DNA from 3 places in the Arthrobacter sp. zg-Y1171 genome. Region 2 is predicted to be linked to each of the others. Evidence: riboswitches for the same ligand, from Rfam matches in the RefSeq annotation. Region 2 holds a riboswitch; each other region holds the start of a gene.
The links. Region 2 has a riboswitch for S-adenosylmethionine ahead of N2L00_RS00360 (cobalamin-independent methionine synthase II family protein). Riboswitches for the same ligand answer to the same signal wherever they lie in the genome.

Region 1 (10,003 bases), 1.0 Mb from region 2:
CCCTTCCTGCCGGGGAGGCGGCGCCGAAGGGGTCCTCGGAAGCCTGGGAACTGCGCCCGAACCGGTATTCCAGTTCCGGTTCGGACCGGTAGGTAATGTGCGCAATGCGGCGGGCCAGGCCGAGCCCGGCCAGCGGAGGAATGCCGTTGTAATAGTCCCCGCCGTTGAAATCCGGATCCAGCCGGATAGCGGCCAGCTGCGCCTGGGCAAACGCGATCTGCTCGGCCGTGCTGGCTGCGGTGGCTGCGATTACCCCGCAGTGCAGCACCCGGTCCGGTTCGGTCACCGCCCATTCCAGCGCCCGCGCTCCCCCGAGCGAACCGCCCAGCACGGCATGCCACCGGGCAATGCCGAGCCGGTCCGCCAGCCGGGCCTCCGCCCGGACCGAATCCCGGATGGTGACAAACGGAAACCGTGAGCCCCAGGCCAATCCGTCCGGGTCCGGCGAGGCAGGCCCGGTGGAGCCGTAGCACCCGCCCAGCATGTTGACCGAGACCACGAAGTACCGGTTAGTGTCCACGGTCCGGCCCGGGCCCACAAGCTCCTCCCACCAGCCCGGTTCGGTGCTGCTCCCGCGGGCTACGTGGGTGCTGCCGGTCAGCGCATGCGGAATCAGCACGGCGTTGCCGGCGTCCGGGTCCAGCTGCCCCCACGTCTCGTAGGCCAGGACGACGTCGGGCAGGTACCCGCCGGTTTCCAGCTCCAGTCCGCCGATGGCGGCGTACTGCAGCACCCCATCGGCGGGGTGCCGCAGCGGGGGCACCGTCAGCGGCTCGTGCCGGGGTGCCGGATGCCGGGACACAGTCGCTATGCTCCCTTGGCGGCCCGGAACCCCGCGTCAAGGTCCGCGAGGATGTCGTCGATGTGCTCGATGCCCACCGAGAGCCGCACCAGCCCCGGGCTGACCCCTGCGGCCAGCTGCGCTTCGGCCCCCAGTTGGCTGTGGGTCGTCGACGCCGGGTGGATCACCAGGGAACGGACGTCTCCAACATTGGCCACGTGCGAGTGCAGCTCCAGTCCGTCCACAAAGCGCTTGCCGGCGTCGACGCCGCCCTCGATCTCGAAGGAGACAATGGCGCCGGTGCCGCGCGGCCCGTATTTGCGGCCGCGCGCAAACCACGGGCTGGACTCCAGGCCCGCATACGCAACCGACACGACGTCGTCGTGGCCTTCGAGCCAGTTCGCTACGGCGACGGCGTTGGATACGTGCCGCTCCACCCGCAGGCTCAGCGTTTCCAGTCCCTGGGCAATCAGGAACGCGTTGAACGGCGACACCGCGGACCCGAGGTCCCGCAGCAGCTGCACCCTCGCCTTCAGGATGAAGGCCAGGTTCGCTCCGAGGGCCCCGTTGACGCCCAGGTCCCGGGCGTAGACGAGCCCGTTGTAGCTTTCGTCCGGGGTGTTGAACCCGGGGAACTTCTCCGGGTCCGCGGCGAAGTCGAAGTTGCCCGAATCGACGATGACGCCGGCAATGGCCGTCCCGTGCCCGCCGAGGTACTTCGTGGCCGAGTGGACCACAATGTCGGCTCCCCATTCGATCGGACGGATGAGGTACGGCGTCGACAGCGTGTTGTCCACGATCAGCGGCACGCCCGCCTCATGGGCCACGGCGCTGATGCCTTCCAGGTCCAGGACATCCTGCCGGGGGTTGGAGACCACCTCGCCGAAGAAGGCCTTGGTATTGGGCCGGACGGCATCGCGCCAGTGGTCCAGGTTGTCCGGGTCCTGCACGAAGGTGGTTTCAATGCCGAACCGCTTCAGGGTGTGCTTCAGCAGGTTGTAGGTGCCGCCGTAGAGGCTGGGGCTGGCGACCACATGGTCACCGGCCTGCGCCAGGTTCAGCAGCGCGAAGGTTTCGGCCGCCTGCCCGGACGCGAGCAGCAGGGCGCCGACGCCGCCCTCAAGGGAAGCGATCCGGTTTTCCACCGCTTCCTGGGTAGGGTTGCCGATCCGGGTGTAGATCGGTTCCAGTTCGGCCAGGGCAAACCGGTTCGCGGCGGCCTCTGCACTCGGAAAAACGAAGGATGTCGTCTGGTAGATCGGCAGGGCTCGGGCACCGGTGACGGCGTCGGGCTCCTGGCCTACATGGATCTGGCGGGTTTCAAATGACCAATCTGCACTCATGATGCTCCCTCAAACCAGGGGCCGCACAACGCCGCCGGGGTGCATCCGGGTACGCCGGATGTCCGGTGGGGTCGTGGGACCCGCGCTTGCCGGACGCCCGTTTGGCGTACGGCCAGGTCTTCACCCGGGGCACCCCACCGCGGTTGGAGGGTTGCCGGCCAGCAAGCCGGGGCTATCTGCTGGCACTCATGACCTGCACCCATGGAAACCGATATGCCGCCGTCGCGCAACCTCTGTGACGCACCGTGAAATATCGGCGCTTTTTCGCCGTAATTCCGAGCTGCGGCCGGGAACATTCCGCACTTAGGCTTCCCTTGGTCGAGACGCGTATCACAACGTGCCACAATGGGCCGCATGCGCTTGGACCATGTTTCTTATGCCTGTGAATCCGACGGTCTTTTGGCCACCACCGAGAGGATTGCTGCTGCTCTCGGCGCCGATTACGTGAAGGGTGGCGTCCACCCCCGATTCGGTACCCGCAATATGATCCTGCCCCTGGCCAACAACCAGTACGTCGAGGTGGTGGAGGTCCTGAACCACCCGGCGTCGGACAAGGCTCCGTTCGGCCAGGCCGTGCGCCAGCGCTCCGAATGCGGCGGCGGATGGATGGGCTGGTGTGTTGCCGTTGACGATCTCTCCCCCTTCGAGGAACGCCTCGGCCGGGCCTCCGTGCCGGGCAACCGCAAGTTCCCCGACGGCCAGGAGCTGACCTGGCGGCAGATCGGCATCAACGGATTGATCGCCGATCCGCAGGTTCCCTATCTGCTCCGCTGGGACGACGGCACCGACGAGCTGCACCCCTCCAACGCCATTCCCGGGATGCCCGGTTCGGTGAAGCTGAAGTCCCTGACCATTGCCGGCTCCGCTGCACGCGTCACCGACTGGCTGGGCCATCCCGTGGAGAAGCCGCTGGAGAACGTGGATGTCACGTGGATTGCTCCGGCGGGTACACCGGGCATCATGTCCGTCACCTTCGACACGGCGAACGGTCCTGTCGAGATCTAGCACTGGGTTTCTGCTGCCGGTTCGGGGTTTTCCTGCCGGATCCCCGTGGTCTGTCCGGCGTGTCCGGATCCCCGCGGCCTGTCCCCGCAGCCTGTCCGGATCCCTGCGGTCTGTCCCCGCAGCCTGTCCGGATCCCTGCGGTCTGTCCGGATCCCCGCCGCCTGTCCCCGCAGCCTGTCCGGATCCCTGCGGTCTGTCCGGATCCCCGCGGTCCGTCCCTGCGCTGTGTCCGGATCCCTGCGCTGCGTCCGGGTCCCTGCGGTATGTCCCCGCAGCCTGTCCCCGCAGCCTGTCCGGATCCCTGCGGTATGTCCGGATCCCCGCGGCCTGTCCCCGCAGCCTGTCCGGATCCCTGCGGTCTGTCCGGATTCCTGCACCGCGCGGCGCAGGAATTGTCACAAACCGCAGGGATCGCGACAAACCGCAGGGCTTCTCCAGGCCGAGGTACCAGAGGGTTGTCCACAATAGGGAGGCTTACCCTCGCGGGTCCGCTGTTACCCATCCATCTTTGAGCCCATGGATCCGGAGCTCATCTTTACAGCCGATGCTGAAGCCCACGGTACTGACCGTCGTTCCTTAGCCTCGAGCTGCCGGGCCGGTCAGCTGATCCGCCTCCGTACAGGTGTCTACATGCAGGCGGATGAGTGGCAGCATCTTTCCCCTTGGGAACAGCAACGCGTCCGGATTCGGGCTGCTGTGGAACAGGGACACGGTCAGCGCATCCTTATCCAGCAATCTGCTGCGGTCATGTGGGGGCTGCCGGTCATTGGACACTCTGCTGAGGTGCTGCTGTTGGCCGCACCTCCCACTCACGGCCAGCGTCGCGGCGGACTCCGATGGGTGGAGCGCCAGTTGCTCGAACCGATCACTGCCTTGGAAGAGGTGCCCCTGACGTCCCGGGCCCAGACCGTTCTAGACATGGCTGCCTATCTCCCTTTCGAGCACGCGGTTCCCGCCATGGACCACATGCTGCGGCCGGATCCCGTTCGTGGTTTGCCTCCCCTGGGAAAGGACCATCTGCGGAAAACAGCCGGGAACCTGCCCAGTCAAGTAAAGCGGCTGCGGGCTCGACAGGTCATCGACTTCGCCGATCCACGCTCCGAGTCGGCGGGCGAGTCCTATTCCCGGGCCGCCATTCACAGGCACCGCTTCCTTCCGCCCGAGCTCCAGCAACAATTCAACACCTCCGCCGGCCGCTATCGGGTCGACTTTTATTGGCGCGAGCAGAGGCTCGTCGGGGAGTTCGACGGCGCGGTGAAATACGGTCGGGGCGATGCAGCCCTTGCCCCTTCGTGGGACACACTGCGTCAGGAGAAACGGCGCGAAGATGCCATCCGCGCAACGGGGGTCAGTTTTATACGCTGGTCCTGGGACGACATCTCAAGAGAGCCCCAGCACCCTGAGTCCTTGGTACAGCGCTTGGTCCGCGCTGGTCTCCCCCGTTCCCGGCGCCGCTGATTCCCTCCGGGTTGTCCAGATCCCTGCGGTTTGTGGCAATCCCTGCTCCGCGCGGTGCGGGGATCCGGACAATCTGCGGGGATTGGGCGCAACGGCGCTTTACACGGTGCTATTTTGGTCAAAATGAGGACCATTGCCGCACCGGACGGTGCGCAGATATCTGTGCAGCTCAATCAATCGGATGAAAAACCTCCCCTTTTGGTACTTCCGGGCGGACCGTGCAGGGACCCCGCGTACCTGGACGATCTAGCCGGGCTCGACACCGTGCGTTCGTTGGCAATCCTCCACCCGAGGGGAACCCCGGCCACCGGAGGCTTGTCCCAGGGATGGTGGCGTGACGCTGCGGACGTCCTTGCTGTCGCTGATGCACTCGACCTCCACACCTTCGACATCCTCGCGCATTCTGCTGGGACCCGACTGGCTCTCGCCGTGTCGGCGCAGTATCCGGAACGTGTCCGGTCGATGGCTCTGGTGACACCCGCAGCCGCATGGTTGACCGGGGCCGATCACGACGGCCCCGTCATTGCCGCGCGAAGGGCAACACCCTTGGTCGACGCTGCCCTGGCATCAATGGCGGCGGAAGAGCCGGCAAATGAAAGTGAGTTCCAACGCGCCTTAGTACTGGAAGCCCCGGCCGGATACGCCAAGTGGACGGCAGGCACGAAGCACCACTCCACAGTTGGAGCAATGTCTCTAGCGGCGGCCTCAGCCTGGTTCAACAACATCCCCCTGGATGCCGCCCGGAGCATCACCGAATCACTCCGGCCGCCCACCTTGGTTGTAGGCGGCACGCATGACATTCTGTCCGGTGTTGACCCCGTCCGTGCCTACGCCAAAGCTCTTGGTGCTCGTCTCACAGTCCTTGAGGACTGCGGCCACTACCCCTGGATCGAACAGCCGGAAACCTTCCGGCGGGTCCTGGGTGGCTGGGTGGATCGCTGAACCCCCGTTCCCGGCGCCGCTGATTCCCTCCGGGTTGTCCAGATCCCTGCGGTTTGTGGCAATCCCTGCTCCGCGCGGTGCGGGGATCCGGACAATCTGCGGGGATCCGGACAAAGTGCAGGGACTGAGCGGATCCCGAAGGCAAGCAGCACGGGTCAGCCCCCGGCAGCCCGACGAAGCCTCGCATTGAGTCCCCGCACCAGCTCGGCGTCGAGCTTCACCACCCGGCGGTCATAGGTCAACAGCCCGTTGACCTCGTCCTCGACGTCGGTGAGCTGGGTGTAGACCGTGGCGGCAAGCCCCCGGGCCACCGCAGGTTCAATCTGCCGCCGGTGCAGCCGCTCGTAGGCGCGGGCCAGGGCACGCCGGGACCGGAACCGCCGGTAGCCGAACTCCTTGTCGTTGAAGGTGTGCCCGGGGATCCGCAGGCTGTACCCGCCGTATTCGGACAGCACCACTGCACGGCCCCCGGCCAGCCAGCCCTTCCGCAGCCGGAACGGCACAAAGTAGACGTGCACGCTCTTGAGGTCTCCCCCGCCCTGGTCATGCCAGCCGCTGGCATGGTCGATGGTCCGGGTCGGATCGAGGCCCCGCAGCAGGTCGGCGACGGCATTGGCATCGAACTGGCCCCACCCTTCATTGAACGGCACCCACACCACGATCGACGGGCTGTTGCCCAGCAGCTCCACCGTGCCGTGCAGTTCGGCCAGGAACTGTTCCCTGCCCTGCTCGTCGGCACGCCCGAAGGCGGCATAGTCGCCGTCGGCCCGGTGCGCCGCACCCACCGCGGGGGCAGTGACCACGGCGTGCTTGTAGGACGTGCCGCCGTTGACCAGGTCCTGCCAGACGAGGATGCCGAGCCGGTCGGCATGGTAGTACCAGCGCAGCGGCTCGATCTTGATGTGCTTGCGCAGCATGTTGAAGCCCAGGTCCTTCGCCGCACGGATGTCGGAGGCCAGGGCCTCGTCCGACGGCGCGGTGTACAGCCCGTCCGGCCAGTACCCCTGGTCCAGCAGGCCCGCGTGGAAATACGGCCGCCCGTTCAGCAGCAGCCGCAGGTGCCCGGCGTCGTCGGGCCCCGTGCCGACGGTCCGCAGCGCCGTGTAGCTGCGCACGCGGTCCGCTTCCTTCCCAGCGGTGAGCAGCCGCACGGCGACGTCGTACAGGAACGGATCCTCCGGGGTCCAGAGGTGCGGATCCGGAATCGGGATCCGCACCGGGTTTCCGGGAACGACGACGGCGGCCGCCACCTGCTGCCCGCCCGCGGATACGGTGACTTCCGCCTGCAGGTCAGCGCTGTCCGGGGCGGACCGGACGTCGTCGACCAGCACCGTGGCGGTCACCGAGTCCAGGTCCGGCACGAGGACCAGGCGGGAAATGCTCGCCTGCGGCACCGCTTCCAGCCAGACCGTCTGCCAGATCCCGGACTGCGCCGTGTACCAGATGCCGCCGCGGTCCAGGGTCTGCTTGCCGCGGCTGGCGGAACCGGTGTTGCTCAGGTCCCGGACCCGGACCACGATTTCGTGCTCGGCCCCGGGGGAACCGCCGTCCGGACCCGCAGCCAGCGCGTCGGTGATGTCCAGGGAGAACGGCAGGTAGCCGCCGTCATGCCCGCCCTCGGGAATGCCGTTGACCTTGACCCGGCAGCTGGAGTCCACGGCGCCGAAGTGCAGCAGTACCCGCTCCCCCGCAAAGCCCTCCGGCAGGGTCACGGTCCGCCGGTACCAGAGCAGCTGCTGCGGCTGGAGGTGCCGGTTCACGCCGGAGAGCGGCGCCTCTGGTGAGAACGGCACCAGGATGTCCCCGTCCCAGTCCCCGTCCCGTGGCGGCTGCTCCCGGCGGGCGCCGGTGATGGCGTACTGCCAGTAGCCGTTGAGATTGAGGTAGCTGTCGCGGGCCAGCTGGGGTCGGGGGTATTCCGGCAGGACGGATTCGGGGTCCAGGGCTGCACCCCAGCGGGTCATCAGTGTCACCGGGCCATCCTATGTGCCGGCGGAGTCGCGGTGCCCGTCTAGTCGCCGATCCCGATGGCAGAACCGAACAAGGCGAACCCGACAAACCCGGCAATGTCCACCAGCGCATGCGCAATCACCAGCGGCATCACCCGCCGCGTCCTGGTGTAGACGTAGCCGAAGAGCAGGCCCATCAGGAAGTTCCCGATGCCTGGGCCGATCCCCTGGTAGAGGTGGTAGCTGGCCCGGATCAGGGCGCTGGTGAGGATGATCGCCGGCGTCCCCCAGCCCAGTTGCCGCAGCCGCAGGAACAGATAGCCCACCACAATGACTTCCTCGAGCACGGCATGCCGCATGGCAGAGAGGATCAGCACCGGCAGCGTCCACCAGTAGGTGTCCAGGGCTGCCGGAACAATGGCGGTGGTGATGCCCAGTGCCCGTCCGGCGGCGTAAACGCCAAGCGTCCCGATACCGATGACCGCTGCCAGAGCCACCCCCAACGCAAAGTCGCGAAGCGGCCGGGCAAACGTGAACCCGATCCGGCGGAACGCGGATTTCCCGGGTTCGGTCAGCAGGAACAGGACCAGCGCCACGGGCAGCAGGGAGAAGAAGATCCCCAGCAGCTGGTACACCAGGTCGAAGTACGGCCGATCATCAAGGACGGGATTCAAGGTGGTGGTCTGGTCGCCCAACGGTGCCTGGGTGGCTTTCTCAATGAGTTCGACGACGGCATAGACCCCGGACCTGCCGAGCGAAAGCCCCAGCACAATCAGGATTTCGAACACCAGCATCCGGCGGGCTCGCGGATCCAGGGATTCGGCGGGGGCGGAGGGGAAGGCAGCGCGCATGGACACCATTGTGCCGGACACATCGGCATGCAGGAGGCGGGCTTACCGACTCTCGTATCGAACCTGGACCATGCCCCGCGGCCCCGCTCAGCGGCGCACCGGCACCCCGGCTCGAAACACCATGCCGGTCAGCGGCATGCCGGGCCGATACGCCAGATGGGCAGCTGAGGGCGCGTTGAGCAGCTGCAGGTCGGCACGGTGTCCGACGGCGAGCGAGCCGACAGCCCGGGCACCGTCCCGGTCGGACCCGGTGTGCACCCGCAGTGCCAGGGCGCCGCCGTAAGTGGCGGCCCGGACGGCTTCCTGCACGGTCAGTCCCATCTGGAGCACGGCGGTGGCCACGCAGAAAGCCATGGAGCTGGTGAAGGACGTTCCCGGGTTGCAGTTGGAAGCCAATGCCACCTGCACCCCGGCGTCCAACAGTTTCCGTGCCGGAGCCAGGGGTGCCCGGGTGGACAGGTCGCAGGCGGGCAGGCACGTTGCGACGGTTCCGGGAACGCCGGTACCCGGGTCCCACCCGGACCATGTGTCCGCGAGCGCGGCGACGTCGTCGTCGGGCAGGTGGTTCACGTGGTCGACGCTGGCCGCCCCGAACTCCGCGGCGAGCCGCACCCCGGCCCCCGGGCCGAGCTGGTTGCCGTGTACCCGCAGCCCCAGGCCCGCATCCCGGGCCGCCTGCAGCACCCGGCGGGACTGCTCCTCGGTGAAGGCTCCCTTTTCGCAGAAGACGTCCGCCCACTGGACGTACGGGCGCACCGCAGCGAGCATGTCGGTGCAGACCAGCTCCGTGTACTCGTCGGCGTCGGCTCCGTCCGGGACGAGGTGCGCGCCCAGGAACGTGACGGCGTCCGCCACCGTGGAGGCGATCCGGGCATGCCGGCGTTCCTCCTCCACGCTCAGCCCGTAGCCGGTCTTGGTTTCCAGGTACGTGGTGCCGCCCGCCGCGGCTTCGGCGGCACGGGCCAGGAGCATCCGGGTCAGGTCATAGTCCGACGCCGCCCGGGTGGCTTCCGTAGTGACGGCGATCCCGCCTGCTGCGTAGGCCTGCCCCGCCATCCGTGCCTCGAACTCCGCGCTGCGGTCCCCGGCAAATACCAGATGGGTGTGCGAGTCCACCCAGCCGGGCAGTCCGGCCCGTCCGCCGGCGTCGATGACCTCGTCTGCCGCCGGTGCGTTCCCCGCCGGGCCGATCCAGCTGATCCGTTCCCCCTCGAACACCACGGCCGCGTCCCGCAGCACGGGGGTATCCGCGGTGTCATCCTGGGTTGAGAGTTCGCCGATGTTCGTGATCAGTGTTGAAGCGGAGCTCATGGGCGCCGGGTTCCTTCCAAGCGGGTTTTGTCCATCGGAGCGGCCGCAGAGTCGACGGCGGCGATGGCCTCCCGCAACAGGGTGGCCGGGTTTCCCAGCGAAGTGTGTGAACCGTTCCGGGCGCGCAGCCGGCCGCCGACGACGACGGCGGTCACGTCCGCAGCCGTGGCGGAGAAGGCCAGCTGGTCGGGCCGTGACCCGGTGGTACGCAGGCTGTGCGGGTCCACGGCCATGAGGTCGCAGGCCTTCCCCGGTTCCAGCCCGGGGGCTGTGCGTGCCTGAGCGGCGGTGCCGGCGTCGGACGCGGCGGCGTGCAGTTCCGCCGGGGTAAACGCCCCGCGCCTTCCGGTCCGCATCCGTTCT
Region 2 (10,003 bases):
AGGACTTGCGGGCGATTGCCGGGGTGTTGCCCAGGTGCTCCGCCACGTCGCGTGCAGTTGCTGCCACGGCCTTCTGCTTCGCCCGGTTGGTAGCGGCTGCCGGCGCCATCCGGGCCAGGGACATGGCCGCCACCACCGTGGCCTGCCAGGTGCGGAAGTCCTTGGCGCTGAATTCTCCGCCCGTGACCTCCCTCAGGAAAGCATTGAGCTGGGCGGCATCGACGCTGTGCCAGGCGCCGTCCGCGCCGAGGTAGGCCAGGGCCGTGTCCGCGTCCGGGCGGCGGAGCATCGGTTCGAGGGCCGCCGCGAGGTCGGCGTCCTTGATGGAGGTGTGCCACTCCTGGCCGCTCTTGCCGGGGAAGTCGAAACGCACTTCGGTTCCGTCCAGCCGCACGTGCTCGATCCGCAGGGTGGTGGTGCCGTAGGACCCGTTGGCGTCCGCGTACCGGGCGCCGCCCACGCGCAGCGCGCCGGCGTCGACAATCCGCAGGGCCGCGGCCAGGGCGCGTTCCGAGCCGCAGCCTTCGGCGCGCAGGTGCTTGGTGATCAGGCGGCGGGCCGCCGGAAGGGACTGGGCGAACGCCAGGGCGCGGTCGAATTTCTCCCGGTCCTTCATTTCACGCCACTGCGGGTGGTACATGTACTGCTTACGTCCGGCGGCGTCGGTTCCCGTCGCCTGGATGTGGCCGTTGGCGTACGGGCTGATCCAGACATCCGTCCAGGCCGGCGGAATGGCCAGCGAGCGGATCCGCGCCACGACCGTGCGGTCGGTGATGACGTTTCCGCGGACATCCCGGTAACTGAATCCCTTGCCCCAGCGCCGGCGGGAGTAGCCGGGATGTTCGCAGTTGCTTCGCCGCAGTCGGCCCATGGTGCGTCCCTTTCACCCGCCGCGGAACGGTTCGGCCGCAGCTTCCAGCCCTAGTATCCGTTCAGCAGGGACTCGAACCAAATGTCAGCGGCCCGGAACGCCTCGTCGCTGGTGTGCCGGGGTATTTCCGACTCGCGGTGGTCCGCCCGCGGATAGGAGCCCAGGAAACGCAGTTCCGGACTGATCCGGTGCAGGCCCTTCAATGCATCCGCCATCCGGGCATCCGCCACGTGGCCGTCGGCGTCGATGCTGAAGAAATAGTCACCGAGGAACATACCCGTGGGACGGGACTCGATCCGGCTCAGGTTCACCCCGCGGGTGGAGAACTGCTCGAGGATTTCCATCAGGGCACCCGGGTGGTCCTCCGGCAGGGGAACTACGAGGGTGGTCTTGTCGGAGCCGGTTGGTTCGGGGAGCAGGCCGGGCTGGCTGATCATCACGAATCGGGTGACGGCATCGCGGACATCGCCGATGTCCGCCGCCAGAACTTCCAGCCCCAGCCGCTGCGCCACCAGCGGTGCGCAGATCGCCGCGTCGAAGGACGGATCGGCTTCGCTCAGTCCTACTGCTGCCGCTGCCGTTGAGGAAGCGGGCAAGTATTCCGCTGCGGGAATATTTCCCGCAGCCCATTCCCGGCACTGCGCCCAGGCATGGGTGTGCGTGGAAACCGTGCGGATGTCCGCCAGGGCCACCCCCGGCCGCACCGCCAGGACAAAGGTGATGGGGACCAGGATTTCCCTCAGGATCCGCAGCGAGGCACCGGCGGACAGCGCATCGAGGGTGGCACTGACACCGCCCTCCACCGAGTTTTCAATCGGCACGACTGCAGCGGTGGCCTGCCCGGAGCGGACCATTTCCAGTGCGGAATTCACGCTGGGCGCCGGAATGCGGATGGCGTCCCGAGCGCCCGGAATGGTCAGCAGTGCAGCCTCCGTGAAGGTGCCCTCCGGCCCGAGGTAGGCATAAACCACGGTTTCCCCCAGCGGACCGCGGTGATGCGGGGCGGCCTGGGTGTCGGCGGCATGCGTCATTTAACGGTCGGTTCCTGCCCGTTGTCGGAAACCATGGGCTTCCCCGCCTCGAGCCAGGCACCCATCCCGCCGTTGACGTTGACGGCGGAGTAGCCGTTGGCTTCCAGCCACTGGGTGGCCCGGGCGCTGCGGCCGCCGGTGCGGCAGATGACGGCAAGGTCCTGGTCCGGGTCCAGATCGTCCAGGGCCTCGGGCAGCCGGTCGAGCGGGATGTGGAGGGCGCCGTCAACGTGGCCGGCCTCCCACTCGTAGTCTTCCCGTACGTCGAGGATCTTCGCGCCCTCGGGAATGGTGTCTACGGTTACGCTCTGCATCTCACTCATTGCTGCCCTCACTGTCGAACGGAAATGTCGCCCCGCACCACGCTTCCGGGCACGCCCGGGCCCGCCGTACGGTGCCGTTTTGTCCAGCCTATAGTGGGACGCGGTCCGAGAGAATAAACGCCCGGACGCCGCCCGCACCGAAAGGCTCGCAATGCCCGCTCCCCACGAGATGACCGCCGTCGAACTCCGGGATGCCCTGGCCTCCGGCGGGCTCGGCGCGGAGGAAGCCACGGACCACTACCTGCGGCGCATCGAAGAGCTCAACCCGGCATTGGGTGCCTTCCTCACGCCGACGCCGGAACTCGCCGTCGCCGAGGCGCGGGCCGCGGACGCACACCGTGCCCGGGGCGGCGAACTGGGCCTGCTGCACGGAATGCCGCTGGCGCACAAGGACCTCACCGATGTGGCCGGCGTGCGCACCACCATGGGCAGCACGGCCCTGGACCCGTGGACAGCCCGGGAGGACGCGGCCCTGCCGGCCGTCCTTCGCCGGGCCGGGGCGATCAGCCTCGGCAAGACCCAGGTCCCCGAATTCGGGCTCAGCAGCTACAGCGAAAACCGGGTGGGTCCGCCGGCGCGGAACCCGCGCGACCAGCGGCTCAGCCCCGGAGGATCCTCCGGCGGCAGCGCAGCCGCAGTCGCCGCCGGGTTGATTCCCTTTGCGCCGGGCACCGACGGCGGCGGCTCGGTACGCATCCCTGCGGCGGCCACCGGACTGGTGGGCCTGAAGCCCAACCGCGGGCGGATCCCGGCCGGCTCGGGGCAGCAGGACCTGGGGCAGTTCGTGGTGGCCGGCCCGCTGGCCCGGAATGCAGCGGATGCGGCACTGCTGCTGGATGCGATGGTCGACGAACCCAATTACCGCGCCACCAGCGCGGCCCCCGCCGCCGGAACCTTCCTCGAGGCCGCACTGCGGGCCGAGGGCAGGTTCCGGATCGGGATCAGCACCCGTTCACCCTTCGAATCCGGATTGGAGATCCGGCTTGATCCCGAGGCGGTACAGGCGCTCGACGCCGGTATCGCGGCCCTGACCGGCGCCGGCCACGACCTGCTGGACACGGACCTGGTTTATGACGAACGGTATCCGGACGCGTTCCAGGTGGTGTGGACGGCCGGGCTGGCCACCGCCGTCCTGGCACCGGGCGGGGAAGAACGGCTGACCGACCTGGCCGCCGTCATGCGTCAGCGCGCCCTTCAGCGCAGTGCCGCGGACCTGGTGTCCGCCGTCGACGTCCTCCGCGTCTTCGAGGCCGAGACCATCCGGCAGTACAGCGCCTACGACATGATCCTGACGCCTACCCTGGCAATGCCGCCGCGGCCCCTCGGCTGGTACGCCAGCGGCGATGCCGGCGCCGGTGACCGGGCGGACGAGGATTACGCAAGGCAATGCCGGTACTCCCCCTTCACCTCCATGGTGAATGTCTGCGGGCTTCCCGCGATTACCCTGCCGGTGCTGGATACCGCGGACGGACTGCCCATGGGGATCCAGCTGATCGGGCGGCCCGGTGCGGAAGCGGATCTGCTGGCCGTGGCGGCCCAACTGGGCTATTGACCTAGAAGAGGCCTGCCAGCAGCCGGTCGGATTCCCGCTGTCCCTCGACATTGAAGGCGCCGCCGGTAACGAGCAGCTCGTCCGCACCGGAGGAAGCCACCAGGTCCTCGAGCCTGCCGTGCACCTGTTCCGGTGTCCCGTAGACAGAGGTCTCGAGGGTGGCGCGGACCAGGTCCTGCTGCCGTCCGGACAGTTCGGCGGCGCGGTGAGCTGCTGACAGGGCGGGGAACACCCCCTTGGTCCGGGAATCGGCCAGGGCATGTGCCTCGGGCAGCAGCAGTTCCCGTGCCTCTTCTTCACTCCCGGCCGCGGCGATGTTGACTGCCGCCAGCACGTAGGGCCGGGGAAAACGGTCCGAGGGGCGGAAGGCGGAGCGGTACCGCTCCAGTGCACCTGTCTGCCCGGCACTGTTCTGCCGGAACAGCGCCGGGCCGCCCAGGACGACGCCGAGGCCGGCGCGTGCTGCTATGTCCACTCCCGCTCCGGTGGCAAGCACAAACACCGGGGTCCGGCCGCGGTCCTGCGGGCGGGCGGTGATCGGCGCGGTGCCGTCGAGATAAGCGAGCAGTTCCGCCAACTGCCCTTCGAATTCCTCCGCCTCGGCCGGTCCTGCCCGCAGTGCCTTCCGCACCGCCGGAGTGAAACCGAGGGAACGGCCCAGGCCAAGATCAATCCGGCCGGGATACAGGGCCTGCAGCGTCGCCGCCTGCTCGGCCACGACCAGCGGCTGGTGGTTCGGCAGCATCACGCCGCCGGAGCCGATCCGGATGCTGTTGGTGCGTGCCGCCAGGGCGGCCATCAGGACGGCGGGTGCCGAGCCGGCAATTCCGGCCACGGCATGGTGCTCGGCAACCCAAAAGCGCCGGTAGCCCAGCCGGTCTGCCGATTCGGCGCGTTCAAGCACTGCATTAAACGCCTCCGGCTCGGGAAACCCTTCGCGGGAGTTGGCACGGTCAAGGATCGAGACGGGAACGCTGAGGCTTGGCATACCCATGCCAACCCCCTGCCTGCTTAGGGAATTCCGTCGCAGACGTGCAAATCCGCGCGTCATGCAGGCAGGTATGCATGTAACGCGGGCAAAATCATCCTTTTTTCATGTGACCTTCGACATAGCTCACCGGGAAAGCTGCCTAGTCTCCGGCGGATTCTTTCAGTTCGGCCTGCTTGACCCCCGGGAGGGAGTGGGAATATTAACCTCGTGAGCCATACCCCCAGTACCTCAGGCGTACAAGAAGCGCGTAAAACCTTCTTCGGCCATCCCCGGATGTTGGCCAACCTCTTCAGCGTTGAGCTGTGGGAGCGATTCTCCTTCTACGGCATGCAGGGCATCCTGCTGTACTACATGTACTACAGCACCACCGACGGCGGCCTCGGCATCGACGAAGCCATTGCCGTCTCCCTGGTCGGCGCCTACGGCGGTGGCGTGTACCTTTCCACCATCGTCGGTGCCTGGCTCGCCGACCGCGTGTTCGGCTCGGAGCGGGTGCTGTTCTACTCCGCCGCGATCGTGGTCCTCGGCCACATTTCCCTGGCTGTGCTCCCCGGTTCCGTGGGACTGGCCGCCGGCCTGATCCTGATTGCCCTGGGTTCCGGCGGCGTCAAGGCCAACGCGACCTCCCTGGTGGGCACCCTGTACGAGGAGAAGGACGAACGACGCGACGCCGGTTTCTCCCTCTTCTACATGGGCATCAACCTCGGCGCCCTCGTCGGCCCGCTCCTGACCGGCCTCCTCCAGGTCCGCCTTGGCTTCCACTACGGCTTCGGCCTGGCCGCTATCGGCATGGCCATCGGCCTGGTCCAGTACGGCATGACCCGCAAGTACCTGCCCAAGGCAGCCCACGAGGTCACCAACCCGCTGCCGCGCAAGAAGTACCTCCCCATGGGCATCGTCGTTGCCGCAGTCGTGGTCATCGTCGCCCTGGCCGCCGCCTTCGGCCTGCTCAAGGCGGAGAACCTGGCAGTGGTCATGGCCACGGTCGCCATCCTGGCCTCCATCGCGTACTTCATCATCATCCTGCGCAGTCCGAAGGTGGACAGGCTCGAACGCCGGCGTGTTTACTCCTTCATGCCGCTGTTCATCGCCAGTGCCGCTTTCTGGGCGCTGTTCCAGCAGCAGTTCACCGTGGTGGCCCTGTACGCCGACACCTCCCTGGACCGGCACATCTTCGGGTGGGAAATGCCGCCGAGCTGGGTCCAGTCGATCAACCCGATCTTCATCATCATCTTCGCTGCAGTGTTTGCCGCCGTCTGGACCAAGCTGGGCGACCGCCAGCCGTCCTCACCGCTGAAGTTCGCCCTGGGCCTGGCAGTGATGGGCCTGGCGTTCCTGGCGTTCATTCCGTTCTCCGGCGGCGGCGCCAACAGCACCCCGCTGCTGGCGATCGTCGGCATCCTGCTCCTGTTCACGTTCGCGGAGCTGTTCATCTCCCCGATTGGCCTGTCCGTGGCAACCAAGCTGGCTCCGGAAATCTTCCGGACCCAGATGGTGGCCCTGTTCTTCCTGTCCGTCTCCCTGGGCACCACCCTGGCAGGCTGGCTGGCACAGTTCTACGATCCCGCAACTGAGGTCAGCTACTTCACCTTCAGCGGCGTCACCGCAATCATCCTGGGCATCGCCCTGGCTGTGGCGACACCGTCGATCAAGAAGCTCATGGGCGGCGTGCGCTAGCAGGCAGGCACCAAGCGTTTCACTAAGGACGGCGGCACCGGAACTTTCCGGTGCCGCCGTCCTTTTTGCCGTCCCGTCACATGCTTGGCTGCATCCCTGCGGCGTGGTTAGGATGGGTCCCAGCTTCAGGAGACACGGCCGCCAAGCTCCGACTTGGCCGTGCACCAACCCCATGCTTCACGGGTGGTTCGGATGACGAAGCGGCCTGCACCGCCCCTTGGGCATCCGGTGCGGGCAAGAGCACCGATTCCTTAAGGATCACTGCCATGCGCAAAAGCACTGACCGTATTTTGACCACGCACGCCGGTTCGCTCCCCCGGACCCCTGAACTGATTGCCGCGAACGCGGCCCGGGAAACCGACCCCGCGGATACGGAAGGCTACGCCGAACTGCTGCAGGCCGCCGTCGCCGACCTCGTGCGGCGCCAGCGCCAGGCGGGTATCGATATCCCCAACGACGGCGAATACGGGCATGCGATGTCCGCGGACGTCGACTACGGGGCCTGGTGGTCCTACTCGTTTGCCCGGCTTGGCGGCCTGAGCGTTGCCGAGACGGGGATCTGGAACATGGAACCGCACCGCTCCGAGCCCGGAAACGTTGTCCTCACCAGTTTCGGGGACCGCCGCGACCGGCAGCGCTTCGCCGATGCCTACACCGACCCAACCTCCGGCATCACCACCGGGGCGCAGAAGGTCTTTCCCAAGGTCACGGGTCCGGTGGAATACACGGGGTACGACGCCGTGGCCAGCGACATTGCCAACCTCAAGTCCGGTCTGGCCGAGGCAGGTTTGTCCGAGGGTTTCCTCGCCTCACTCTCCCCCGGCTCCTGTTCGCGGATTGCCAACGAGTACTACGCGACGGAGGAGGAGTTCATCTACGCCTGCGCGGATGCCATGCGGGAGGAATACCTTGCCATCGTGGACGCCGGGCTGATCGTCCAGATCGATGATCCGTCCATTGCCGAGAACTGGGACCAGATCAACCCCGAGCCTTCGGTGGCCGACTACCTCAAGTTCACGCAGATCCGCGTCGAGGCCCTGAACTATGCCCTGCGCGGCCTGCCCGAGGAACAGGTCCGATTCCACCTGTGCTGGGGTTCCTGGCACGGGCCGCACACTACGGACATCGAGTTCCGCCACCTGGTGGACACCCTGCTGCAGATTAACGCCGGCGGCTACAGCTTCGAGGCAGGCAACGTCCGGCATGAGCACGAATGGCGGGTCTGGGAGGATACCAAGCTGCCGGAGGGGAAGGTCCTCATTCCCGGCGTGGTCTCCCATGCCACCAACGTGGTGGAACATCCGGAACTGGTGGCGGACCGGATTGAACGGTTCGCCCGGCTGGTGGGGCGCGAGAACGTCATTGCGTCCACCGACTGCGGGCTGGGCGGCCGGGTGCATCCGCAGATCGCGGCAGCCAAGCTGGAGACGCTCGGAGAAGGTGCCCGGCTGGCCAGCGCCCGGCTCTGGTAGGAGGGCCACTGATCTGCGTGAGGGTGCCGCGGGCGGGACCGGCGTCCCGCCTCACCCGTGCCCGGGGCCCTAGCCGTCCAGTCCGGCGCTGACCAGCGCCAGCATGCCGCTTGCTGCCGCCAGGGCACCCAGTGCACAGACGGAATTGAACGCCTCCGCTCCGGCCTGCCGCCGGTCCCGCCCGAAGAGGATCCCCGCCGCGGCCCAGGCCGCCGCGAAGGCCAACGCCGGCAACGGTCCGCTGGCAAAACCCGCGGCGGTTTCCGCCCAGGCCGGTAGTGCGAACGCCGAGCGCTGCGTCCAGAAAAACCAGAACACCGGTGCGGCGCACAGGTAGAGCACGTTGAAGAAAACCATCATGGCCCGGGCGCCGCGGCGCAGGCCGCCATGCGGCAGCACGGAACTACTCGAGGTGGCCATCAGCTTCCTTCCCCCCGCCGCACCCGCGGCTTCGGCTAGAAGCATACGGCTGCCCCTGCGTTTCTACGTGTACGGCGCGTCTGCCGCCAACTGCGTTTCTTTGGCATGCTTAGGGGTATGTCTAATCGTGCCGGCCAACGCGCCGAACCTTCCGACCTTGTAGATCTCACCGCACTCTTGGACGCCTATTACGACGTCGTACCGGATCCGTCCAACGTTGCCCAGCGCGTGGCCTTCGGCACCTCCGGGCACCGCGGTTCCTCCCTCAACGGCGCCTTCAATGAGCAGCACATCGCGGCCATCACCCAGGCCATCGTGGAATACCGCACCTCGGCGGGCATCACCGGGCCGCTGTTCATGGGCAAGGACACGCATGCCCTGTCCGAACCGGCGCAGAACACCGCCTTGGAAGTGCTGGCCGCCAACGGCGTCAATGTGCAGATCGACGCACGCAACGGATTCACCCCCACCCCGGCCGTGAGCCATGCCATCCTGGTGCACAATTCCACGCGCACGGACCAGGCTGACGGCATTGTGGTCACCCCGTCGCACAATCCTCCGGCGGACGGCGGCTTCAAGTACAACCCGCCCACGGGCGGACCCGCCGGATCGGACATCACCAACTGGATTGCCGACCGCGCCAACCAGCTGCTGGAGAACGGCTTGGACGGGGTCCGGCGCATCCCGCTGGGCGAAGCATGCCTGGCGGATTCGGTGGGCACCTATGACTTCCTGGCGCATTACGTGGAAGACCTGCCCGCGGTGCTGAACCTGGATGCCATCCGCAGCGCCGGCCTCCACATCGGCGCCGATCCCCTCGGCGGCGCGTCGGTGGACTATTGGGGTGCCATCGCGGAACGGCACTCACTGAACCTGACCGTGGTCAATCCCAACGTGGACCCGCAGTGGGCCTTCATGACCCTGGACTGGGACGAGAAGATCCGCATGGACTGCTCCTCGCCGTACGCCATGGCGTCGCTGATTTCCCGGGCCGGGGATTACGACATTGCCACGGGCAACGACGCCGACGCCGACCGGCACGGCATTGTCACCCCGGATGCGGGACTGATGAACCCGAACCACTTCCTGGCAACCGCGATTGACTACCTGTACCGCAACCGCTCCGGCTGGAGCGCAGACGCCATGGTGGGCAAGACCCTGGTTTCCTCCTCCATGATCGACCGCGTTACCGCAGACCTGGGGCGGGTCCTCATGGAGGTACCGGTGGGCTTCAAGTGGTTCGTGCCGGGCCTGCTCTCCGGGGAAACCGCGTTCGGCGGCGAGGAATCCGCCGGTGCGTCCTTCCTCCGGCTCGACGGAAGCCCCTGGAGCACTGACAAGGACGGCATCCTGCTGGCCCTGCTGGCCTCGGAAATGACGGCCGTCACCGGCAAGACCCCGTCCCAGCGGTACCGCGAACTGACCAACCAGTTCGGCGATCCCGAATATGCGCGCGTGGACGCGCCCGCCACGCGCGAGCAGAAGGCCGCGCTGGCCAAGCTCTCGCCGTCGGATGTTACCGCCACCACCCTCGCCGGTGAGGACATCACCGCGCGCCTGACCGAGGCACCTGGCAACGGCGCGCCCATCGGCGGCCTGAAGGTGACCACGGAAAACGCGTGGTTCGCCGCGCGCCCCTCCGGCACGGAAGACGTCTACAAGATCT
Region 3 (10,003 bases), 690 kb from region 2:
GTGATGCTGACCGGGCTTGCCGGACTGCGGGTCGGCGCCGGCCGCCTGACCATGGGGTTGGCGGAATCGGCGGCGATCGCCGTCGCCGTGGCCATCCCCGAATCCGGGGTGGTGGGACTGCCGGAGGAAGACGGCGGGATTGACGGCGCGGCGGCCGGCAAGCGGCTCGAATCCGATCTTTCGACGGCGTCGGCAGTAGTGATCGGCCCCGGCCTGGACGACGCCGAGCAGGCCGCAGCGCTCCTGCGTTCAGTGGTTCCGCTGCTCGGGGAAAAGACACAGGTGGTACTGGACGCCTTTGCCCTCGGAGTGCTGCCCGGGCTGCCGGAACTTTACGACACCCTGGCCGGCCGGCTGGTCCTGACCCCGAACGGTGCTGAAATCCTGCGCCTCCTCGAGGACGAGGATGCCGACGAAGACTCCCTGGACCTGCCGAAAGCCTCCCTGGAGGTGGCACGGAAATACCGGGCGGTGGTCAGCGCGCACAACGTCATTACCGCTCCTGACGGAAGGAGCTGGGAAGTGCCGGCCGGGAACTCGGGCCTGGGTACCTCCGGGTCCGGGGATGTCCTTGCCGGTGCGGTGGGCGGGTTCCTTGCCCGCGGTGCGACGCCGGAACAGGCAGCGTGCTGGGGCACCTATCTGCACGCGGTGAGCGGGGACCGGCTCTCCGCCTCGCGGGGACCGCTCAGCTTCCTGGCGCGGGAGCTGCTCGAGGCCATGCCGCCGGTGATCGCGGAGTTGAGCTAGCGAGGGCTGTATCCCGGCGGAACGGCCCATATCCTGAGGTAATGACAGCGAACGAATACCGGACCGGCCCTCCGGGGCGACCTGCGGCCCACATTCCGTGGCTTTCCTACCGTTTCACCCGCCGTGACGCCGTGGCAGCAGGTTTCTACGTGGTGTTCCTGCTGGTCCTGAGCTTTGCGCCTGGACTCGTTATGCCTGTCCTGGTGATGCTGGTTCCGGATCCGGTTGCAGCCGCCTACGTCCTGAACCTGGCGTTTTACGGGGTCGCAGGCCTCCTGGCTTTCCTCGCGGCCCGGCCCTACGTGGTGCGGGAAACGAAGATTCTGGCTACCCGGCCGGTGCTGTCCCTGTCCCTGATTCCGGCCGGCGTCCTCGTCATGCTCATTGTCACCATGATCGGGGCGTTGCTGAGCGGGCAGGTCGAAACGGCGGTGAACCAGGAAGCCGTCGAGGGATTTGTGGGGTCCGTATCGCCGTGGCTGGTGGTGCCGCTGCTGGTGGTGCTGGCGCCCTTTGTCGAGGAGTACATTTTCCGCCACCTGCTGATCGGCAAGCTCAGCCGGTACTGGAACCTCTGGGGATGCTGCATCCTGTCGGTCCTGTTATTCGCCTCCATCCACATTGTGGGCAAGGAATCCCTGACCCTGCCGGTGCTGATGCCCTACCTGGCGATGGGCGCCACCCTCGTAGGCATCTACGTCTGGGCCGGAAACAACTTCATGCTTTCCTACGGTGTGCACGCCGCGAAAAACCTGCTGGGTGTCATCCTCCTCTACAGCGTGCCGCCGGAGCTGTTGCAGCAGTAGCTGCTGCCTGCGTAGCTGCCGCGTCCCAGCGTCCGCCTTCTGTACAAGGGTGAGTCCCGGCGTCGTCAACCGATGCAGAATTCGTTCCCTTCCGGGTCGGCCATGGTGTACCAGGATTGCGGCCCCTGGCTGGCTTCATAAAGGAAGGTGGCTCCCCGCTGTTCCAGCCTGGGGCGTGCTTCCTCCTTGGCCATGTCATCCAGAATCACGTCGAGGTGGATCCGGTCCTTGACTGTCTTGGGTTCCGGCACCGTCTGGAACAGGATGCGCAGCCGCCCGCGGCGGCCCACCTGGTCGGGCGGGCAAATGGCCGCGACATCCCCCCAGACCCGGACGCCGTGGTGTTCCACTACGTCCGTCGGTGAGGCAAGGCCCTGGTCCAGGGCGGATTGGAGGACCTCCTGGTCGGTGGGTTCCCTGGCCCATTTGAGGGTTTCGGCCCACCAATCCGCTTGGTTGAGGGCATGGGTGCAGTCCACACAGATTTGTATGTTGTATGCCATGGCGCCCAGCGTAGGTTCGCGGCCGCTCCGGGGTCGCGCGTAGCGGCGGGCCGCGGACGTTCGGGCCTGCCCAGCTCCTCGCACGCGGCTGCACCGTCTCGGAATCCGTACGGGTCCCGAGACGGAGCGGCAGCTAGGAGCCGGCCTTTTCGATCCGCTCAGTTTCCGGGGCCCGAACCAGGGAGCCGTTGCAGGGAACGACCCGCTCCGGCCGGGCCAAGTAGAAAAAAGAACTCCGGGCATCGGAATCAAACCCGCCCGGCACCATCAGTGTGGAATAGTGCCGGCACCACTGCGGGGTATCGACGGCGGCCGCGAGCGCGGTGGCGACAGCCGGAACATTGTGGAACCACATCAGGTGCTGGGTACCTTCGGACACCAGATAGATGAGGTCCAGCTGCGGATCCGCCGTGACTTCGACGTCCGACCACTGTTCCCAGCCCTCGAGGCGGCGGCTGTGGATCCAATGGATGTTGTGCCCGGGGGCGAAGCCGCTGCAGTTGCTGAGACCGGATTTGCTGACACTGGAGATGCTCACAGTGGGTTCCTTTGCAGGTTGTCCTTGCCTGCGACGAATGACGCAGGCCGCTTCGTCATCCGAACCACCCGCCGAACAATGGGGTTGGTGTGGGGCCAGTCGGAGCTTTTGTGCCCGGTAAACCGGGCGAAGGCCACATCTCGTGAAGCTGAAAACTACTCTAGCGGAGGCCACTGACATTTCGACAGTGGACCGTTTTCGGGATGCCGTTCGAGGGTTCCGTTGGGGTGCGCCGGGGCGGACCGATGGGGGTACGTTCCGGTGGGTGCGCCGGGCGGACAGGAACGGCGGCAACGAAAATCCCTGCTCGCAGAGCTCGCAAGGATTATTAAAGCCGCCTAACCCGGTCCGTCCGGCGCCTACGCACCTCGCCTTCCGTCGGCGCGAGGACCTCGGGGGCGACGCCCGTCCCTCCCAGTCGAAGATGTACGCAGGCCGCGTCCTGGTTGGGACGCTGCCCGTGGCCGGAGGGCCTGGAGGAAGGCGCTCCGGCACCTATAACCGCCACCGGAGGAGCTGGGCCCAGCCCGCCCCGGAAGGTGCTGGACACCACGCGCCGCCACCGGAGGGGCTGGAGGAAGGCGGCTTTAATATTTCCCGCGAGCTCTGCGAGCGGGGAATTTCGTTGCCGCCGTTCCAGCCCCGCAGGGGGCGGACCCGGCGGACCCGGCTGGACCCGGCTGGACCCGGGCAAGACGAGACTTACCGCCAGCCGGCCCCCGGCGCCACAAGCTTGACGATGCTCTCCAGCAAATGCGCGTTGTACTCCACGCCCAGCTGGTTCGGCACGGTCACCAGGACAGTGTCGGCTTCCTGCACCGCAGCATCCGCGGCCAATTCGGCAGCAATGACGTCCGGTTCACCGATGTAGCTCTTCCCGAACCGGGCCAATCCGCCGTCGAGGTGGCCCACCTGGTCCCGTCCTTCGGCCTGTGCGCGCAGCCCGAAGTAGTGCCGGTCCTGCCCGGTCACCAGCGGAATGATGCTGCGGCTGACGGACACCCGCGGGGTGCCCTGGTGTCCGGCGTCGGCCCAGGCCTTCCGGTACACCGCAATCTGCTCGGCCTGCAGCTGGTCGAACGGCATCCCGGTGTCCTCGGTCAGGAGCGTGGAGCTCATCAGGTTCATGCCCTGCTCACCGGTCCACTTGGCGGTGGCCCGGGTCCCGGACCCCCACCAGATCCGCTCCGGCAGTCCGGGGGACAGCGGGTCAATGGCCATGGCTCCGGTGCTGCCGGTCATGGCCGGATCGGCCTGCGCCACTCCTGCGCCGGCAATGGCGGCACGGAACACTTCGGTGTGCTGCCGGGCCATGTCGGCGTCGGAGGAATCCGGGCCGGGAACGTAGCCGAAGGACTCATAACCGCGCAGGGCGGGCTCGGGGGATCCCCGGCTGATGCCGAGCTGCAGCCTGCCGCCGCTGATCAGGTCCGCCACTGCGGCGTCTTCTGCCATCGCCAGCGGATTCATGTAGCGCATGTCGATCACTCCCGTGCCCAGCTCGATCCTGCTGGTCCGCGCGGCCATGGCGGCGAGCATGGGGAAGGGGGCGGAGAACTGCGGGGCAAAGTGGTGCACCCGCATATACGCGCCGTCGACGCCGATTTCCTCGGCGGCGACCGTCAGCTCAATCTGCTGCAGTATTGCGTCCTGCGCACTGGGAGTCATCGACCCCACAGCATTCCGGTAATGTCCGAAGGACAGGAATCCTATTTTCTTCATAGAAGCTCCAGCGCCGGAAGCGTCGGCAGTATTCCCGGTCACCTGCGCCGAACCAGCGAAAGGAAACAGCCCTCATGCACATCACCATGGTCCCGGGCTATCAGGGCTCACCGCCGGAGCAGTGGCAGAGCCGCTGGGAAGCGGAGCTGCCGGACGTCACCCGCATCGCGCCGTCGTCGTGGGATGAACCCGAGCTTCAGGACTGGATGGCGGCGCTGGACCGGGCCGCCGGCGCGCAGAAGGGGCAGACGGTCCTCGTGGCCCACAGCCTGGGCTGCCTGGCCGCGGTGGAGTGGCTGCATCGAAACCCCGACGGCGCCCGCGGAGTGTTCCTGGTCAGCCCGCCGGATCCCGTTGCCGCCTCGTTTCCGCAGGCCGCGGAAACGTTCCGGAATCCGCGGATGCAGGAACTGCCAGTGCCCGGCCTCCTGATTGCCAGCGAGAGCGATCCGTACTGTGCGCTGCCGTCCGCCCAAAGCATCGCTGCGGCCTGGAAACTGCCCGTTATCAACGCCGGCGAGCTCGCCCACATCAACGAAAAGAGCGGGGTGGGCTACTGGGAGCAGGGCCGCGACCTGCTCACGGCCTTCACCGCAGGGCTGGGGGAACCGGCCGCAATCGGATAAGAATGGGCACATGGACCTTCCAGTGATGCCCCCGGTTGCGCCGATGCTGGCCAAATCCGTCAGCGCCCTGCCCCGCGGGGACTACCTGTACGAACCCAAATGGGACGGATTCCGGTCCATCATTTTCCGGGACGGCGACGACGTCGAGATCGGCTCCCGGAACGAAAAGCCGATGACGCGGTATTTCCCCGAACTCGTGGAAGCACTTAAAGCGAACCTGCCGGAGCGGTGCGTGCTGGACGGCGAGATCGTCATGGTGGCTCCGGACGGCAAACGGCTGGACTTCGAACTGCTGCAGCAGCGGATCCATCCCGCCGCCAGCCGGGTGAAGCTGCTCGCGGAGGAAACTCCGGCCCGGTTCGTGGCCTTCGACCTGCTGGCCCTGGGCGACGTCGACTACCGGAACCGGCCCTTCTCCGAACGCCGGGAGGCCCTGGTGCAGGCGTTGAAAACGGCGCAGGCACCGGTGTCCGTCACCGCCGCCACCGACGACGCCGACCGGGCGCAGGACTGGTTCGGCCGTTTTGAAGGTGCGGGCCTGGACGGCGTGGTGGCCAAACCCCTGGCCGGACCCTACGCGCCGAACAAGCGCACCATGGCCAAGCTCAAGCACGAACGCACGGCGGACTGCGTGCTCGCCGGCTACCGGGTGCACAAGTCCGGCCCCGATCTGATCGGCTACCGGGTGCACAAGTCCGGCCCCGATCTGATCGGCTCCCTGCTGCTGGGGCTCTACAACGACGACGGCGTGCTGGTGAACGTGGGGGCGGCAAGTTCCTTCCCGATGGACCGCCGCCGGGAACTGTTCGAGGAACTCCAGCCGCTGGTCGCCGTCGAGGACGGACACCCGTGGGCCGAGGGGGAGCAGGAGAAGGGGACACGCACCCCGCGCAACTCCGAGGGCAGCCGATGGAGCGGGAAAAAGGACTTCTCTTTCGTGCCGCTGCGCCCGGAACGGGTGGTGGAGGTGCGCTACGACCACATGGAGGGCGAGCGGTTCCGCCATGTGGCCCAGTTTTCCCGCTGGCGGCTGGACCGCACGCCCGAATCCTGCACTTATGAGCAGTTGGAGGAACCGGTGAAGTTCGATCTGGCGGAGGTGCTCGGAAGCTAGCGGAAATTGTCCGGCGGGGCTAGGCAGGGAAGCACTTCGGTGCCTAGCATTTTTTGGCGGCATCTCCGGTCCGCGGGCCCGGCGGCCGCGGACACCCGCCCACAAGGAGCCAAAGATGATCCAGGCAGCCGACCTCGAAACCCTCCGCAACGTAGTCCACGGCCCGCTGAACAGTCCCGGGGAACCGGGGTACGCCGTCGACACCGCCGGCTTCAACCCCTCGGTGATCCAGCGTCCCGATGCCGTGCTCGGGGCAGCCGCCGTCGAGGATGTACAGAATGCCGTCCGCTGGGCAGCTGAGCGCGGTATTCCTGTCGGGATGCAGGCGACCGGCCACGGTGCTGCCGCCGTGATGGACGAGGGCCTGCTGATCAACACCTCCCGGCTGCAGGACCTGGCGGTGGACCCCGACGCCGGCACGGTCACCGTGGGTGCCGGCGTCCGCTGGCGCTCCGTGCTGGAGGAGACAGTGCTGCTCGGGCTTACGGGCCCCCACGGCTCCTCCGGAACCGTGGGAGTGGTGGGCTACGCGTCCGGCGGAGGGCTGCCGCTGATGGGCCGGGCGCTGGGATTCGCCAGCGACCATGTGCAGGCTATCGATGTTGTGACTTCCGACGGCAGCCTGAGGCACCTCGAAGGAGGCAGCGCCGAAGACGCCGGGTTGTTTGCGGCGCTGCGCGGCGGCAAGGGCAATTTCGGCGTCATCACGTCCATGACGCTCGGGTTGACCCCGTTCCGGGAGTTTTACGGCGGCGGCATCATGTACCCGGAAGATGCCGGTCCGGAGGTGCTGGCTGCGTTCCGAGCCTGGACACCCCAGCTGCCGACGGATGTTTCAGCGTCCCTGGCCTTCCTGCACCTGCCGGATGTCCCGTTCCTTCCCGAGGAACTGCGCGGTACCGCACCGGTGCACCTGCGGTTCGCGGTGTTCGGCAGCCGGGAAGAGGGCGACACGCTGCTGGAACCCATGCGGCATGTATCCGCGCCCTTCATGGATACGGCCGGGCCGATGGACTACGGGGCAGTAGGCAGCATCCACATGGATCCGGACGAACCGGTGCCCGGCCTGGACCGCGGGACCCTGCTGGCCGAGCTGCCCGATGAACTGGCGGCCGGTTTGCTGGGCCAGGTGGGGCCGGGATCGCATACTCCGCTGATGATGACGGAAATCCGGTTGATGGGCGGATCCCTGGCTCTGGATCCTCCGTTCGAGGATGCGGTGTCCGGCCGGCAGGCAGGCTTCAACCTCTACTCCGTGGGACTCAACGTCCCGCCGGCTGCGGACGCCACAGCAGCGGCCCTGGATCTGCTCGACGTCGTCGTCGGCCCCTACACTGCGGGTGCGCTGGTCAACCTCAGCGGACCGGCACGCACGGAGGCGGGCGCCCAGCCTGCGTGGGATCCGGAGGTTTTCGGACGGCTGCAGGCGGCCAAGGCCGCCTACGATCCGCAGAACCTCTTCCGGTTCGGCCACGCGGTTCCGCTGCCGGCCTCCTGAGAACGGTTTCTGTGGCTGGGTCGACCCGTACGGAAGGTGGCGCTACCGATGGTGCCCTCGCCGGCAGCCGACCCCGAACTCGCTGCCTGCGTCCTCGAGGATGGCCGCGGTGTAGCCCTCCCGGTAACCCGTCTCCGTGGGGTGCAGGTTGTACGGGCTTGCAGTGTCGAAGATGATCCACGAATCGGCGGAACCGACACCGTGCCCGGCAAACTCGTCCACCACGTCCACAAACACGCCGTCTTCGGGAACCTGCGCGGCGATGACGGCATTCAGGGCGTCGGTGCCGCCATTGAACAGGGCCTGTGCCTCGGCACTGAGCGGTCCCGGAGCGCCGGCTTCGAACAGATGCGGGTATCCGGTAACCACCAGGGTGGCCCGTGGCGCCGCCTCGGCAATACTGGCAAATGCCGCAGCCAGCTGCGGTGCCAGCGCGGTTTGGGCGTAAGCGGTGGCCTGCTCGATGGCCGGTGCACAGGTGGCCGGCAGCTGCGCCCCGGCGCAGGCGGCCACCACGGCACCGAACCGTACGTCGTTGCCGCCGATCGTCAGGGTCACGACGTCGGTCCGGGCGTTGAGCTCGCCGTAGGCTGAGGCATTGTTGATCTGTTGGGGCAGGTCCACCGGCGTGTCGGACGGAGTGCTCAGGGCCGTGGCGCCGGCGCAGGTGGCGTCAGCTTCCAGATCCACCCGGTTCAAGGCGTCCAGCAGGGCGGGGTAGCCCTGTGCGGTACGGCCGCAGGCGTCCAGTAGGGGACCGCCGCCGTAGCCGGAGGCGTAGGAATCTCCGAAGGCCACATAGTCGACGTCGCGTCCCCAGCCCTGACCGCCGCCGTGCCCTCCGCCGTGGCCACCTCCATGCCCGTGCCCGCCGCGGGAATCGGATTCGTGGCCGCCGGCAGTGGCCGGGGCAGTGCCTCCGGCCAGGAGGGCGGCGATGGTCAGGGTCAGGACAGCCAGACGGCGGAACAGCAGCGGTTTGGGGCTCATCATCGTGCTCCTTAGCGGGGGTATTGCAAACGTTCGAGGGCAGAAGTCTGTCGCAGGGAGGGGGCAGCGGCAACCAGCAGTATGCCGTCGCGGCACTCCGGCAGTAATTAAAGTCCAACGGGTGTGGGAAGGGCCGCTTTCGGCTAGGGTGTCGATATACCGACCGCATGGTCAGTAATCCCGCGGCAACGATGCCTGCAGGAGAGCGGCTGCGGTTTCTTCCCGTTTCGAAAGGCACCGAAATGACGGCCACCGCCATCGACGTCGAAACCGTTCCCAGCTACGTCCGGGGGGCCTGGTGGACACCGGATCCGGCCGGAGCCCGCGGCACCGAAGTGCACGATGCCAGCACCGGTGAGCTGCTGGCGCTGGTCAGCAGTGAGGGTCTGGACACCGCCGCCGTCGTCGACTATGCCCGAACCGTCGGGCAGGCCGAACTGGGGAAGTCCACCTTCCACCAGCGGGCCCTGCTGCTCAAGGAACTCGCAATGCACCTCAATGCGCAGCGCGAGGAGCTGTACGCCGTGTCCGCCCGCAGCGGCGCCACCCGGACCGATTCCCTCGTGGACATTGACGGCGGGATCGGCGTCTTGTTTGCCTACGGTTCCAAGGGCCGCCGCGAACTGCCGAACTCCACCGTGATTGTCGACGGCGCCGTGGAACAGCTCGCCAAGGACGGCTCGTTCCTCGGTGAGCACATCTACACCCGCATTCCCGGCGTCGCCGTGCAGATCAACGCCTTCAACTTCCCGGTCTGGGGCATGCTGGAAAAGCTGGCCCCGGCGTTCCTCGCCGGGGTGCCGAGCATCGTCAAGCCCGCCAGCCCCACGGGGTACATCACGGCAGCGGCCGTGCGGATGATCGTGGACTCGGGCATTCTTCCCGCCGGATCCCTGCAGCTGATTTCCGGTTCCGCGCGGGACCTCCCGGATCACCTCGATTACCGGGACATGGTCTCCTTCACCGGCTCGGCCTCCACCGCCGAACGACTGCGTGCCCATCCGCAGATCGCCGTCGGCGGTGTCCGCTTCACGGCGGAAACGGATTCGCTCAACGCGGCACTCCTGGGTCCGGACGCCGTTCCGGGTACCCCCGAGTTTGACGCCTTCATCCGCTCCCTGGTCACCGAAATCACGGCCAAGGCCGGCCAGAAATGCACCGCAATCCGCCGGGCCATCGTCCCTGCCGGGCTCGTCGATGACGTGGTTTCCGCCGCCGGGGAGCGCATCCGCGGGCGCGTGGTCCTGGGCGATCCGCGTGCCGACAACGTGACGATGGGTGCCCTGGCCTCCCGGGAGCAGCTTGAGGGGGTCCGGGAAGCGGTGCAGCGGATGCTGGCGGCCGGCGCCCAGCTGGCGCTGGGATCGCTGGACGCCCCCGACGTCGTACGCGCCGACGGAAGCGAGGGAACCTCGCCGGACGGCGCCTTCATGGAGCCGCTGCTGCTGACCTGGCC

Region 1: it holds a riboswitch for S-adenosylmethionine, as region 2 does, so the genes downstream of both, N2L00_RS05040 (bifunctional o-acetylhomoserine/o-acetylserine sulfhydrylase) here and N2L00_RS00360 (cobalamin-independent methionine synthase II family protein) in region 2, are expected to answer to the same signal.
Region 3: it holds a riboswitch for S-adenosylmethionine, as region 2 does, so the genes downstream of both, N2L00_RS13185 (hypothetical protein) here and N2L00_RS00360 (cobalamin-independent methionine synthase II family protein) in region 2, are expected to answer to the same signal.

Annotation. Positions count from the first base shown of each region.
Region 1 is NZ_CP104264.1:1,076,411-1,086,413, reverse strand. It holds gene N2L00_RS05045 (homoserine O-acetyltransferase) at 1-769, opposite strand, end outside; gene N2L00_RS05040 (bifunctional o-acetylhomoserine/o-acetylserine sulfhydrylase) at 808-2,124, opposite strand; SAM riboswitch class IV at 2,202-2,318, opposite strand; gene N2L00_RS05035 (VOC family protein) at 2,479-3,129, shown strand; gene N2L00_RS05030 (endonuclease domain-containing protein) at 3,646-4,587, shown strand; gene N2L00_RS05025 (alpha/beta fold hydrolase) at 4,852-5,529, shown strand; gene N2L00_RS05020 (glycoside hydrolase family 2 protein) at 5,685-7,493, opposite strand; gene N2L00_RS05015 (CPBP family intramembrane glutamic endopeptidase) at 7,541-8,329, opposite strand; gene hutI (imidazolonepropionase) at 8,417-9,640, opposite strand; gene N2L00_RS05005 (formimidoylglutamate deiminase) at 9,637-10,003, opposite strand, start outside.
Region 2 is NZ_CP104264.1:71,302-81,304, reverse strand. It holds gene N2L00_RS00390 (DNA topoisomerase IB) at 1-871, opposite strand, end outside; gene pheA (prephenate dehydratase) at 922-1,902, opposite strand; gene N2L00_RS00380 (rhodanese-like domain-containing protein) at 1,899-2,225, opposite strand; gene N2L00_RS00375 (amidase) at 2,377-3,777, shown strand; gene N2L00_RS00370 (MsnO8 family LLM class oxidoreductase) at 3,779-4,771, opposite strand; gene N2L00_RS00365 (peptide MFS transporter) at 5,042-6,445, shown strand; SAM riboswitch class IV at 6,569-6,692, shown strand; gene N2L00_RS00360 (cobalamin-independent methionine synthase II family protein) at 6,712-7,917, shown strand; gene N2L00_RS00355 (hypothetical protein) at 7,987-8,337, opposite strand; gene pgm (phosphoglucomutase (alpha-D-glucose-1,6-bisphosphate-dependent)) at 8,455-10,003, shown strand, end outside.
Region 3 is NZ_CP104264.1:2,801,733-2,811,735, reverse strand. It holds gene N2L00_RS13200 (NAD(P)H-hydrate dehydratase) at 1-750, shown strand, start outside; gene N2L00_RS13195 (CPBP family intramembrane glutamic endopeptidase) at 792-1,556, shown strand; gene N2L00_RS13190 (VOC family protein) at 1,622-2,059, opposite strand; gene N2L00_RS13185 (hypothetical protein) at 2,193-2,597, opposite strand; SAM riboswitch class IV at 2,613-2,745, opposite strand; gene N2L00_RS13180 (LLM class flavin-dependent oxidoreductase) at 3,300-4,319, opposite strand; gene N2L00_RS13175 (alpha/beta hydrolase) at 4,394-4,945, shown strand; gene N2L00_RS13170 (ATP-dependent DNA ligase) at 4,956-6,059, shown strand; gene N2L00_RS13165 (FAD-binding oxidoreductase) at 6,175-7,557, shown strand; gene N2L00_RS13160 (SGNH/GDSL hydrolase family protein) at 7,600-8,547, opposite strand; gene paaZ (phenylacetic acid degradation bifunctional protein PaaZ) at 8,790-10,003, shown strand, end outside.